Regions from separate parts of the Streptomyces sp. NPDC101393 genome, predicted to be linked through region 1. Evidence: riboswitches for the same ligand, from Rfam matches in the RefSeq annotation. Region 1 holds a riboswitch; each other region holds the start of a gene.
What was found. A riboswitch is a leader RNA that binds a small molecule or an ion and turns the genes downstream of it on or off. The one in region 1 is predicted to bind thiamine pyrophosphate.
Positions count from the first base shown of each region.

Region 1 (3,236 bases):
TCGAGCACACCCAGCGACCCGATGATGATCCCCGCCAGCAGCAGACCGCGGATCTCGATGTTCGGGAACAGCCCGTGCACCAACCCCGTCGTGTCATCCGTATTGCCGGTCAGCAGCGCCCAGCCGATGAACACTGAGCCGAGCAGCCCGATCAGCAGCAGCGAGGCGAGCGTGCCGAGCACCGCAACCGAGGTTCTGGCCGTCAGGCCGTGGCACATGTAGAGCGCGATCAGCATGATCGCGCTGCCGCCGACCACCGCCACCACCAGCGGATTCGAGCCCTGCAGGATAGCCGGGAGGATGAACAGCGTCAGCACCCCGAAGCTCGCCGCCAGCGCGACCAGCGCCAGCACCCCGCGCAGCCGGCCGACGAGCACGACGGCGAACGCGAAGATCGCGGCGAGCACCCACATCGGGAAGGTCCGGTCGACATCGCTGACCGAATACTGCAGATCCTTCGGCGCCTTGGGGGAGTAGGCGACCACCACTTCCTGGCCGGTCGTGTAGTGCCGCGTGGCCTCCGGCGTCACCACCGTCTGGAAGGTCCGGCCCGCGTTGTCGCCGGTCGTCACCTTGATCGTGACCTGCTCGCACTCCTTGCCCTTCGCCGCTCCCCCGGGCGGCGGCTGCCCCTGCGGCGAGGTCGGCTGCGGCTGCTGCTCGGCGTTGACGTCCGCGCAGTTCACCTCCTCGACCTTGACCACCCGGGCCCGCTCCGTGGGCTGGTCGAAGCCGACCCCGGACGGCTTGTGCGACGGTGCGCCACCCGGCCACAGCACGACCAGGCCGACCACCACGGCAGCCGCGAACGGGATCAGGACCGCCGCGATGACCTTGCGCAAATGACGGGAGACGGGCGCGGCCGGTGCATGGCCGTGCCCGTGCGAATGGCCATGGGAGTGCGTATGGGGCTCGGGGCTGCTCACCGCACGATCATCGCAAGAACTCCAGGGGCCCCCTGTTCACCGCGCCACATCGGCCGCTACCGTGGTGCCACCTTTGCAATCGCGGGAGCTCGGAGCACCGGGCTGAGAGGGCGCTGACCTTCGTCCCCACGGCGTTTCACGTGAAACGCCACGGACGGAAGCCGCTGCGTCGACCGCCGAACCTGTTACCGGGTAATGCCGGCGTAGGGAGTTGGGTCTTCATGACTCTGCAGGATGCACGCACGCCCGAAAACGGCGAGTCCGGCCAGGACGCCTCCGCCAAGGAGATCGGCTGGCACAAGGGCTACATCGGCGGATCGCGCCCCGATCTGCGGGTTCCGGTCCGGCGAGTGCACCTCACCAACGGCAAGGACGTGACGCTCTATGACACGTCAGGGCCATACACCGATCCTCATATCGACACCGACGTCCGCCGCGGCCTGGCGCCGCTGCGGGAGAACTGGATCATCGCCCGGGGCGACACCGAGGAGTACGCGGGCCGTCCACTGCGCCCGGAGGACGACGGGCTCAAGCACACCTCACCGCGCGGCGGCCTCAAGAACCTCGACGCGGTCTTCCCCGGCCGCCCCCGCCAGCCGCGCCGCGGCCGCAGCGGCGCGGCCGTCAGCCAGCTCGCGTACGCGCAGCGCGGCGAGATCACCGCGGAGATGGAGTACGTCGCCGTCCGCGAGAACGTCACGCCCGCGTTCGTACGCGACGAGATCGCGGCCGGGCGCGCGGTGCTGCCGGCCAACATCAACCACCCGGAGATCGAGCCGATGATCATCGGCAAGAACTTCCTGGTGAAGGTGAACGCCAACATCGGCAACTCCGCCGTCACCTCCTCCATCGAGGAGGAGGTGGACAAGATGACCTGGGCGACCAAGTGGGGCGCCGACACGGTCATGGATCTGTCCACCGGCCGCAACATCCACACCACCCGCGAGTGGGTGCTGCGCAACTCCCCCGTCCCCATCGGCACCGTCCCCCTCTACCAGGCTCTGGAGAAGGTCGACGGCAAGGCCGAGGAGCTGACCTGGGAGATCTACAAGGACACGGTCATCGAGCAGGCCGAACAGGGCGTCGACTACATGACGGTGCATGCCGGGGTGCTGCTCCGCTATGTCCCGCTCACCGCCCGCCGCAAGACCGGCATCGTCTCGCGCGGTGGCTCGATCATGGCGGCCTGGTGCCTCGCGCACCACCAAGAGTCCTTCCTCTACACGCACTTCGAAGAACTCAGCGAGATCCTGGCCTCGCACGACGTCACGTACTCGCTCGGCGACGGCCTTCGCCCCGGCTCCATCGCGGACGCCAACGACGAGGCGCAGTTCGCGGAGCTGCGGACCCTGGGCGAGCTGAACACCATCGCCAAGCGGCACGGCGTCCAGACCATGATCGAGGGCCCGGGGCACGTCCCGATGCACAAGATCAAGGAGAACATCGACCTCCAGCAGGAGATCTGCGAAGAGGCCCCGTTCTACACGCTCGGCCCGCTCACCACCGACATCGCGCCCGCCTACGACCACATCACCTCCGGTATCGGCGCCGCGATGATCGCTTGGTGGGGCACCGCGATGCTCTGCTACGTCACGCCCAAGGAACACCTGGGCCTGCCGGACCGTGACGACGTCAAGACCGGCGTCATCACGTACAAGATCGCGGCGCATGCGGCGGACCTCGCCAAGGGCCACCCCGGCGCCCAGGACTGGGACGACGCGCTCTCCGACGCCCGCTTCGAGTTCCGCTGGGAAGACCAGTTCAACCTGGCCCTCGACCCGGACACCGCCCGCTCCTTCCACGACCAGACCCTGCCGGCCGAGCCGGCGAAGACGGCCCACTTCTGCTCCATGTGCGGCCCGAAGTTCTGCTCGATGAAGATCTCCCAGGACATCCGTCGCGAACACGGCGGGGACCTGGCGATCGACGCGGAAGCGGGGATGGCCGAGAAGTCGAAGGAGTTCGCGGAGGCCGGAAACCGCGTCTATCTGCCGATCGCGGACTGACCCACCTGGAACGGCACTACGGCAGGAGCCGGCCCGAAGTCGCACCGTGTGCGTGCGACTTCGGGCCGCTCTGCTCTTCCGCGGGCCTCGGCTCCGGCCCCGCCGGTGTTGAGCCCGCTACTCCCGTCCGGCCTCCGGGCCCCCGTAGTCCGGGCTGGTGAAGTCCGGGCTGGAGTAGCGGGGGCGGGAGGTGTGGGAGCCGTGGTCGGGGCTGGTGAAGTCGGGGCGGGAGTAGCCGAGGGTGGGAATGCGGCTGTCGGAGTCGGAGGTGTGGCGGGGGACGTAGCGCTCCGGACTGCGGTCC
Region 1 covers NZ_JBIWNU010000005.1:291,487-294,722, reverse strand. Annotated here, with positions in the region: gene ACIRQ7_RS18205 (YibE/F family protein) at 1-926, opposite strand, end outside; TPP riboswitch at 998-1,153, shown strand; gene thiC (phosphomethylpyrimidine synthase ThiC) at 1,148-2,932, shown strand; gene ACIRQ7_RS18195 (hypothetical protein) at 3,050-3,236, opposite strand, start outside.

Region 2 (3,236 bases), on a different contig from region 1:
GATCAGCCTCCCTGGACAGCGGTGAGCACCTCGACGCGGTCGCCGTCGCCGAGCGCGGTGGTGGGCCACTGGGCGCGTGGCACGACGGTCTCGTTGACCGCCGCGGCCACCCCGCCCGGCGCCTTGGAGAGCGTCGCGACGAGGCGGTCGAGAGTCATTCCGCCGGGGATCTCACGGCTCTCGCCGTTGACGGAGACGGACAGGGCGGGGGCGCCGGTGACGCTCATACGGGCTGCTCCTCTGGGACACGGACGGGTTCGGCCCCCGGGGACGTCACGGGGGAGAAACGTGCGGGGGAGAAGGGGCGGGCCTCTTCCGGGAGGCGGCCCGAGGTCAGCGCCTCGGCCATCGCGTCGCCGGTGACCGGGGTCAGCAGCACCCCGTTGCGGAAGTGGCCGGTGGCCAGCTGGAAACCGGCGAGCGCGGTCGGGCCGAGCAGCGGCGCGTTGTCCGGCGAGGTGGGACGCAGCCCGGCGCAGGTCTCCACCAGCGGCAGCTCGGTGATGCCGGGGACCAGCTCATGGGCGTCCCGCAGCAGTTCGTAGACCCCGCCGGCGGTGACGGTGACGTCCCAGCCCAGCTCCTCACTGGTGGCGCCGACGACCAGCTCGCCGGTCTCCCTCGGCACCAGGTAGAGGGGCGTGCCGCGGACCACGGCGCGTACGGTGCGCGACAGGAACGGCGGGCCGCCCGCGGGCGGTTCGGGGATCCGCAGCCGCAGCACCTGCCCCTTGACCGGCCGCACCGGTGGCAGCACCTCCTCGGGCACCCCGGCCAGCTGCCCGCTGTGGCTGCCGGCGGCGAGCACGACCTGACCGGCCGACAGCAGCGTGCCGTCGGAGAGTCCGGCGCCGGTGGCGCGGCCGCCGGCGACCGTCAGCCGTTCCGCCCGGACCCGGTGGAAGAGCACCCCGGCACGCTCGCAGGCGATCAGCAGGGCGCCCGCCAGCCGCCGCGGGTCGACCTGGTGGTCGCCGTCCACCCGCAGCCCGCCGCGGACCCCGGGGGCCAGCATCGGCTCCAGGCGGCGGCACTCGCGCCCCGTCAGCCACTGCGAGTCCAGGCCCGAGCGGGTCTGCAGCGCGTGCAGCTCGCGCAGATGGGCGCGGTCGTCGGCGTCCAGCGCCACGGCGAGGGTGCCGCACCGCCGGTAGCCGATCCGCTGCCCGGACGCCTCCTCCAGCTCCGCCGTGAACTGCGGATAGCGCCGTGCGGAGGCGAGGTTGAGGCCCAGCAGGGTCTGCTCGCCGTAGTGGAGCTCGGTGACGGCGGCCAGCATGCCGGCCGCGACCTGCGCGGCACCGCCACCGGGCGCGGGGTCGGCCAGAGCGACCCGCAGCCCTCGGCCGGCCGCCCGCCACGCCGTGACCAGGCCGATGATGCCGCCCCCGATGACGAGGACATCGGGCTGCCCGGTGGCAGATGTCGATGACGATGATGATGAGGCAGGTGGAGGCATGGGCGTCCAGCTCCTCCCTTCGCCGGCATGACCCGGATCAGGTTCGTACGGTCGGAGGCCGGCCAGCCTCCCTCTCAGCCCGGTGCGTCCGGGCTCCCGCGAGTGCGTGTATCCCTCACCCTAATACGGGCCCGCGACGTGCCGTAAGGGACCGCCCGGAGCCGCCCCGGGGGCGCCGCTCGCGGGTGAGCGACCATGACGCTGTGTCAGAGATCTCCTTGCGCGCTGCTGCGAGCGGCGAGACACACCGTCCTACAGTGATCGTGTGAGCGAGCAGAGCAAGTCTCCCCAGGCCCCTGACCACACGCCACGCGTCGTGATCGCCGGCGCGGGAATCGCGGGGGTGCAGACCGCGGTCGCGCTGCGCGAACAAGGCTGGCGCGGTGCGATCACGCTGCTCGGCGACGAGCCCCACCAGCCCTACGACCGGCCGCCGCTGTCCAAGGCCGTGCTGCTCGGCAAGGCCGACGGCTCCACCTTCGACGTCGACTTCGCCTCCCTCGGCATCGAACTGCACCTCAGCCGCCCGGTCACCGCCCTGCGGCCGGACGACCACGTCATCGAGACGGCCGAGGGCCCCGTCCCGTACGACTACGCCGTGCTGGCGACCGGCGCCGACCCGGTCCTGCTGCCCGGCAGCGAGGAGCTGCCCGGCGTCCACCTGCTGCGCACCCTCGACGACGCGGAACGGCTGCGCCCGGTGCTCGCCGCCCGCCACGAGATCGTCGTGGTCGGCGCCGGCTGGATCGGCGCGGAGTTCGCCACCGCCGCGCGCGAGGCGGGCTGCTCGGTCACCGTCGTCGAGGCCGCGGACCGCCCGCTGGCCGGCGCGCTGCCCGCCGAGGTCTCCGCCTACATGACCGACTGGTACGCCGACTCCGGCGCCGATCTGCGCACCGGCGTGGGGGTCGCGTCCCTGGCTGAGGGCACGGTGACCCTCGCGGACGGTGTGACGCTGCCCGCCGACGCCGTGGTCGTCGGGATCGGCGCCCGCCCGGCCACCGGCTGGCTGGTCGGCTCGGGCGTCGCACTGTCGATCGAGGACGGCTCCGTACTCGCCGACGAGCAGCTGCGCACCTCCGTGCCCGACGTCTACGCGGTCGGCGACTGCGCCTCCTTCCCGTCCACCCGCTACGGCCGCCGACTGCTGGTCCACCACTGGGACAACGCGCTCCAGGGCCCCCGGATCGTCGCCGAGAACATCACCCGCGACCCGGCCGAAGGGCTGGTCTACGACCCGGTCCCGTACTTCTGGTCCGAGCAGTTCGGCCGGTTCGTGCAGTACGCGGGCCACCACTCGGGCGCCGACGAGATCGTCTGGCGCGGCGACCCCGGGAGCGCCGCCTGGACGGTGATCTGGCTGCGGGACGGCCGGCTGGTGGCGCTGCTGGCCGTCGGGCGGCCCCGGGATCTGGCGCAGGGGCGCAAGCTCATCGAGCGCGGCGTGACCCTCGACCGCGAGCGGGCGGCGGACGCTTCGGTGCCGCTGAAGTCGGCGGTCCGGTAGGCGGGTGCGCCGCGCTGCCCGCCCTGCCTGCTTTGTCCGCTCCCTGCACTGTCCGTGCCGACGTGTGCCGGCGTGTGCCGGCGTGTGCCGCCGGGGTCACCGGGCGGCCATCCGGTGTCACCCGCCGGTGTGCCTGCGGCATCGGATGGCGATGCCCGGCTACCGGCTGTCAGTGCGAGGTGGCAGGCTTGTCCTGTGACCGAGATTGACGCAAACATCGATGGACTCGTCCCCGCCTGGCTCACCCTCCCCGACATCGCCGAAGAGTTC
Region 2 covers NZ_JBIWNU010000004.1:510,825-514,060, forward strand. Annotated here, with positions in the region: gene thiS (sulfur carrier protein ThiS) at 3-227, opposite strand; gene thiO (glycine oxidase ThiO) at 224-1,459, opposite strand; TPP riboswitch at 1,456-1,569, opposite strand; gene ACIRQ7_RS15750 (NAD(P)/FAD-dependent oxidoreductase) at 1,725-2,966, shown strand; gene ACIRQ7_RS15755 (Rv2175c family DNA-binding protein) at 3,162-3,236, shown strand, end outside.
Region 2: linked by a shared signal. The riboswitch ahead of thiO (glycine oxidase ThiO) and the one ahead of thiC (phosphomethylpyrimidine synthase ThiC) in region 1 are both predicted to bind thiamine pyrophosphate.

Region 3 (3,236 bases), on a different contig from region 1:
CAGAGCCCGCCGACGGTGCGGACGACGACCGCGTAGTTGAAGAAGACGTGCGCCAGCAGGATCGCCCACACCGAGGTGTCCAGCCGCAGGCCCCACAGGTCGTCGAGGAGCCCGCCGCGTCCGACCAGCGCCAGGAACGCCGATCCTACGACCACCGTCGGCAGCACGAACGGCACTGCCACCAGCGCCCGCAGCAGCCGCTTGCCGGGGAAGTCGAAGCGGGCGAAGACATACGCGCCGGGCAGCGCGATCAGCAGCGTCAGCCCGGTCGAGGCCGCCGCCTGCCAGACGGTGAACCACAGGACGTGGAGCACGTCCGGATCGCCGAGCACCTCGCCGATCCGGCCGAGCCGCCACTGCCCGCCGTCCTTCAGCCCCCGGCCGACGATCGCGACGACCGGGTAGGCGAAGAACAGCGCGAAGAAGGCGAGCGGCACAGCCATCAGGCCGAGCCGCACCGCCGTCGCCCGGGTGGGCTTCCCGCGCCGGGTGCGGGTTACTTCAGAACGAGCGAGGACCACTGCTTGATCCACTGTTCGCGGTTCTTGGTGATCGTCTCCGGTGCGAGCGTCTCCGGCTTGTCGATCGTCGTTCCGTACTTCGTGAACAGCGCCGGCACCTTGGCGTCCTTGCGGGCCGGGTTGACGTACATCTGCAGCGGCACGTCCTCCTGGAACTTCTTGCTCAGCAGGAAGTCCAGCAGCGCCTTGCCGCCCTTCTCATTGGGCGCGTCCTTGAGCAGGCCGCCGAATTCGATCTGCCGGAAGCAGGTGCCGGTGGCGATCCCGGTGGGCGCCTCCTTGGGTGCGGGCTTCGTGCCGAGCACCTCGGAGGGCGGGCTGGAGGCGTAACTGACCACCAGCGGCTTGTCGCCCTTGCCCTTGGCCGCCGCGGAGCCGGAGAACCGCTCGTTGTAAGCCTGCTCCCAGCCGTCGACCACCTCCACGCCGTTGGCCCTGAGCTTCTTCCAGTAGCCCTGCCAGCCTTCCGCACCGTATTTCGCGACGGTGGCGAGCTGGAAGGCGAGGCCCGGGGAGGAGGTCGCGGAGTTCTCCGTGACGAGCAGGTTCTTGTACGCGGGCTTGACGAGGTCGTCGAAGGTCTTCGGCGGCGCGATCTTGTGCTTGGCGAAGTAGGCGCGGTCGTAGTTGACGCAGGTGTCGCCGTAGTCGAGCGGCGTGACGCGGTGCTCGCCCTTGTCGAGCTGCAGTGCGGCCGGGACGCTGTCCAGCCCCTTGGCGCGGTAGGGGCTGAAGATCCCTTCCTTCAGGCCGCGGGAGAGCAAGGTGTTGTCGATACCGAAGAACACATCGCCCTGCGGGTTGCCCTTGGACAGGATCGCCTGGTTGACGGCCTTGCCGGCGTCGCCGCCGGGGAGCACCTTGAGCTGGTAGCCGCTCTCCTTCTCGAAGGCGGCGCGTACCGACTTCGAGACGCTGAACGAGTCATGGGTGACGAGCGTGACCGTCTTGGCGTCCGCGCCGTCCTTGCCGCCGGAGCCGCAGGCGGCGAGCGCGGTCATGCCCAGCATGGCGGCGAGCGCCGCGGCGGCCGGTCTACGGCCATGGATGGTGCGCGTGATGCTCACTGATTTCCTCCTGGCTGGCCAGGAAGAGACGCGGCCCCGCCCGGTGTCCGCGGGCGCGGCGTCAAACGACGTACCGCGAGCGGAGCGTGGGCGGGGCGCAACAGCATGAGTGACGACCGAACTTCCTACCCGGAATGACCCGGGCGAGGTTCAAGGGTCTGCGGCCGCCGGATGACTACGACGGTTCCGCACTCTCAGCGCTGTGGCGCTCCCCTGTCGGAATGTGCATTTGTTCGATCAGACGATACCAGCGGGCGGTCAGCGTTCCGAGGCCGCGAGCTGCCCGCAGGCGCCGTCGATCTCCTGGCCCCGGGTGTCACGGACGGTCACCGGCACGCCGTGCGCCTCGATGGCCTTCACGAACGCCCGCTCGTCCTCGGGCCGCGAGGCGGTCCACTTCGAGCCGGGAGTCGGGTTCAGCGGGATCAGGTTCACATGGACCCGCTTGCCCTTCAGCAACCGTCCCATCAGGTCACCGCGCCACGCCTGGTCGTTGATGTCACGGATCAGGGCGTACTCGATGGAGATGCGGCGGCCGGACTTCTCGGCGTACTCCCACGCCGCGTCCAGCACCTCCCGCACCTTCCAGCGGGTGTTGACGGGCACCAGGGTGTCGCGCAGTTCGTCGTCCGGCGCGTGCAGCGACACCGCCAGCCGGCACTTGAAGCCCTCGTCGGCGAACCGCAGCATCGCGGGGACCAGGCCGACGGTGGAGACGGTGATGCCCCGCTGGGACAGCCCGAGGCCGTCCGGCTCGGGGTCGGTCAGCCGCCGGATGGCGCCGGTCACCCGGTTGTAGTTGGCGAGCGGCTCCCCCATCCCCATGAAGACGATGTTGGAGAGCCGCGCGGGCCCGCCGGGCACCTCGCCGTCGCGCAGCGCCCGCATCCCGTCGACGATCTGGTGCACGATCTCGGCGGTCGAGAGGTTACGGTCCAGGCCGGCCTGGCCGGTGGCGCAGAACGGGCAGTTCATCCCGCAGCCGGCCTGCGAGGAGATGCACATGGTGACCCGGTCCGGGTAACGCATCAGCACGGACTCGACGAGCGTCCCGTCGTGCATCTTCCACAGGGTCTTGCGGGTGGTGTCGTCATCGCACGAGATGTGCCGCACGACGTTCATCAGGTCCGGCAGCAGCTCCGCCGCCAGCTTTTCGCGCGCCGCAGCCGGGATGTCGGTCCACTGCGCCGGGTCGTGCGCGTAGCGGGCGAAGTAGTGCTGCGACAGCTGCTTGGCACGAAACGGCTTCTCACCGATCGCGGCCACCGCTTCGCGGCGCTCGACAGGGGTCAGATCGGCAAGGTGCCGCGGCGGCTTCTTGGCTCCGCGCGGCGCGACGAAAGTGAGTTCTCCGGGTGCAGGCATGGTGCGTCCAGTGTGGCAGATCGTCCACGGCCCCCCAGGCCACAGGCAGGTGGGCCCGGTCACCCCCGGTGGCCCTGTCCCTGGCGGCCCGCCTTGCACGGCCCGGGGACGGCCCAGGCCGTCTTCCGTCACCGTGCGGGTGCCGCCACGACCGCCCGGCGCCCTGGCCACCCAGGATCACCTCTCGTGACGGGGCGTTGCCTCGCGGCCCTCGACCCTCGGCCCTCGGTCCCGGTCGCCACTTCGGCCGCCTCCGGGACCGCCACCCCCGGCCCGCTACCGA
Region 3 covers NZ_JBIWNU010000001.1:97,224-100,459, forward strand. Annotated here, with positions in the region: gene ACIRQ7_RS00375 (ABC transporter permease) at 1-458, opposite strand, end outside; gene ACIRQ7_RS00380 (thiamine ABC transporter substrate binding subunit) at 497-1,531, opposite strand; TPP riboswitch at 1,693-1,813, opposite strand; gene rlmN (23S rRNA (adenine(2503)-C(2))-methyltransferase RlmN) at 1,847-2,953, opposite strand.
Region 3: linked by a shared signal. The riboswitch ahead of ACIRQ7_RS00380 (thiamine ABC transporter substrate binding subunit) and the one ahead of thiC (phosphomethylpyrimidine synthase ThiC) in region 1 are both predicted to bind thiamine pyrophosphate.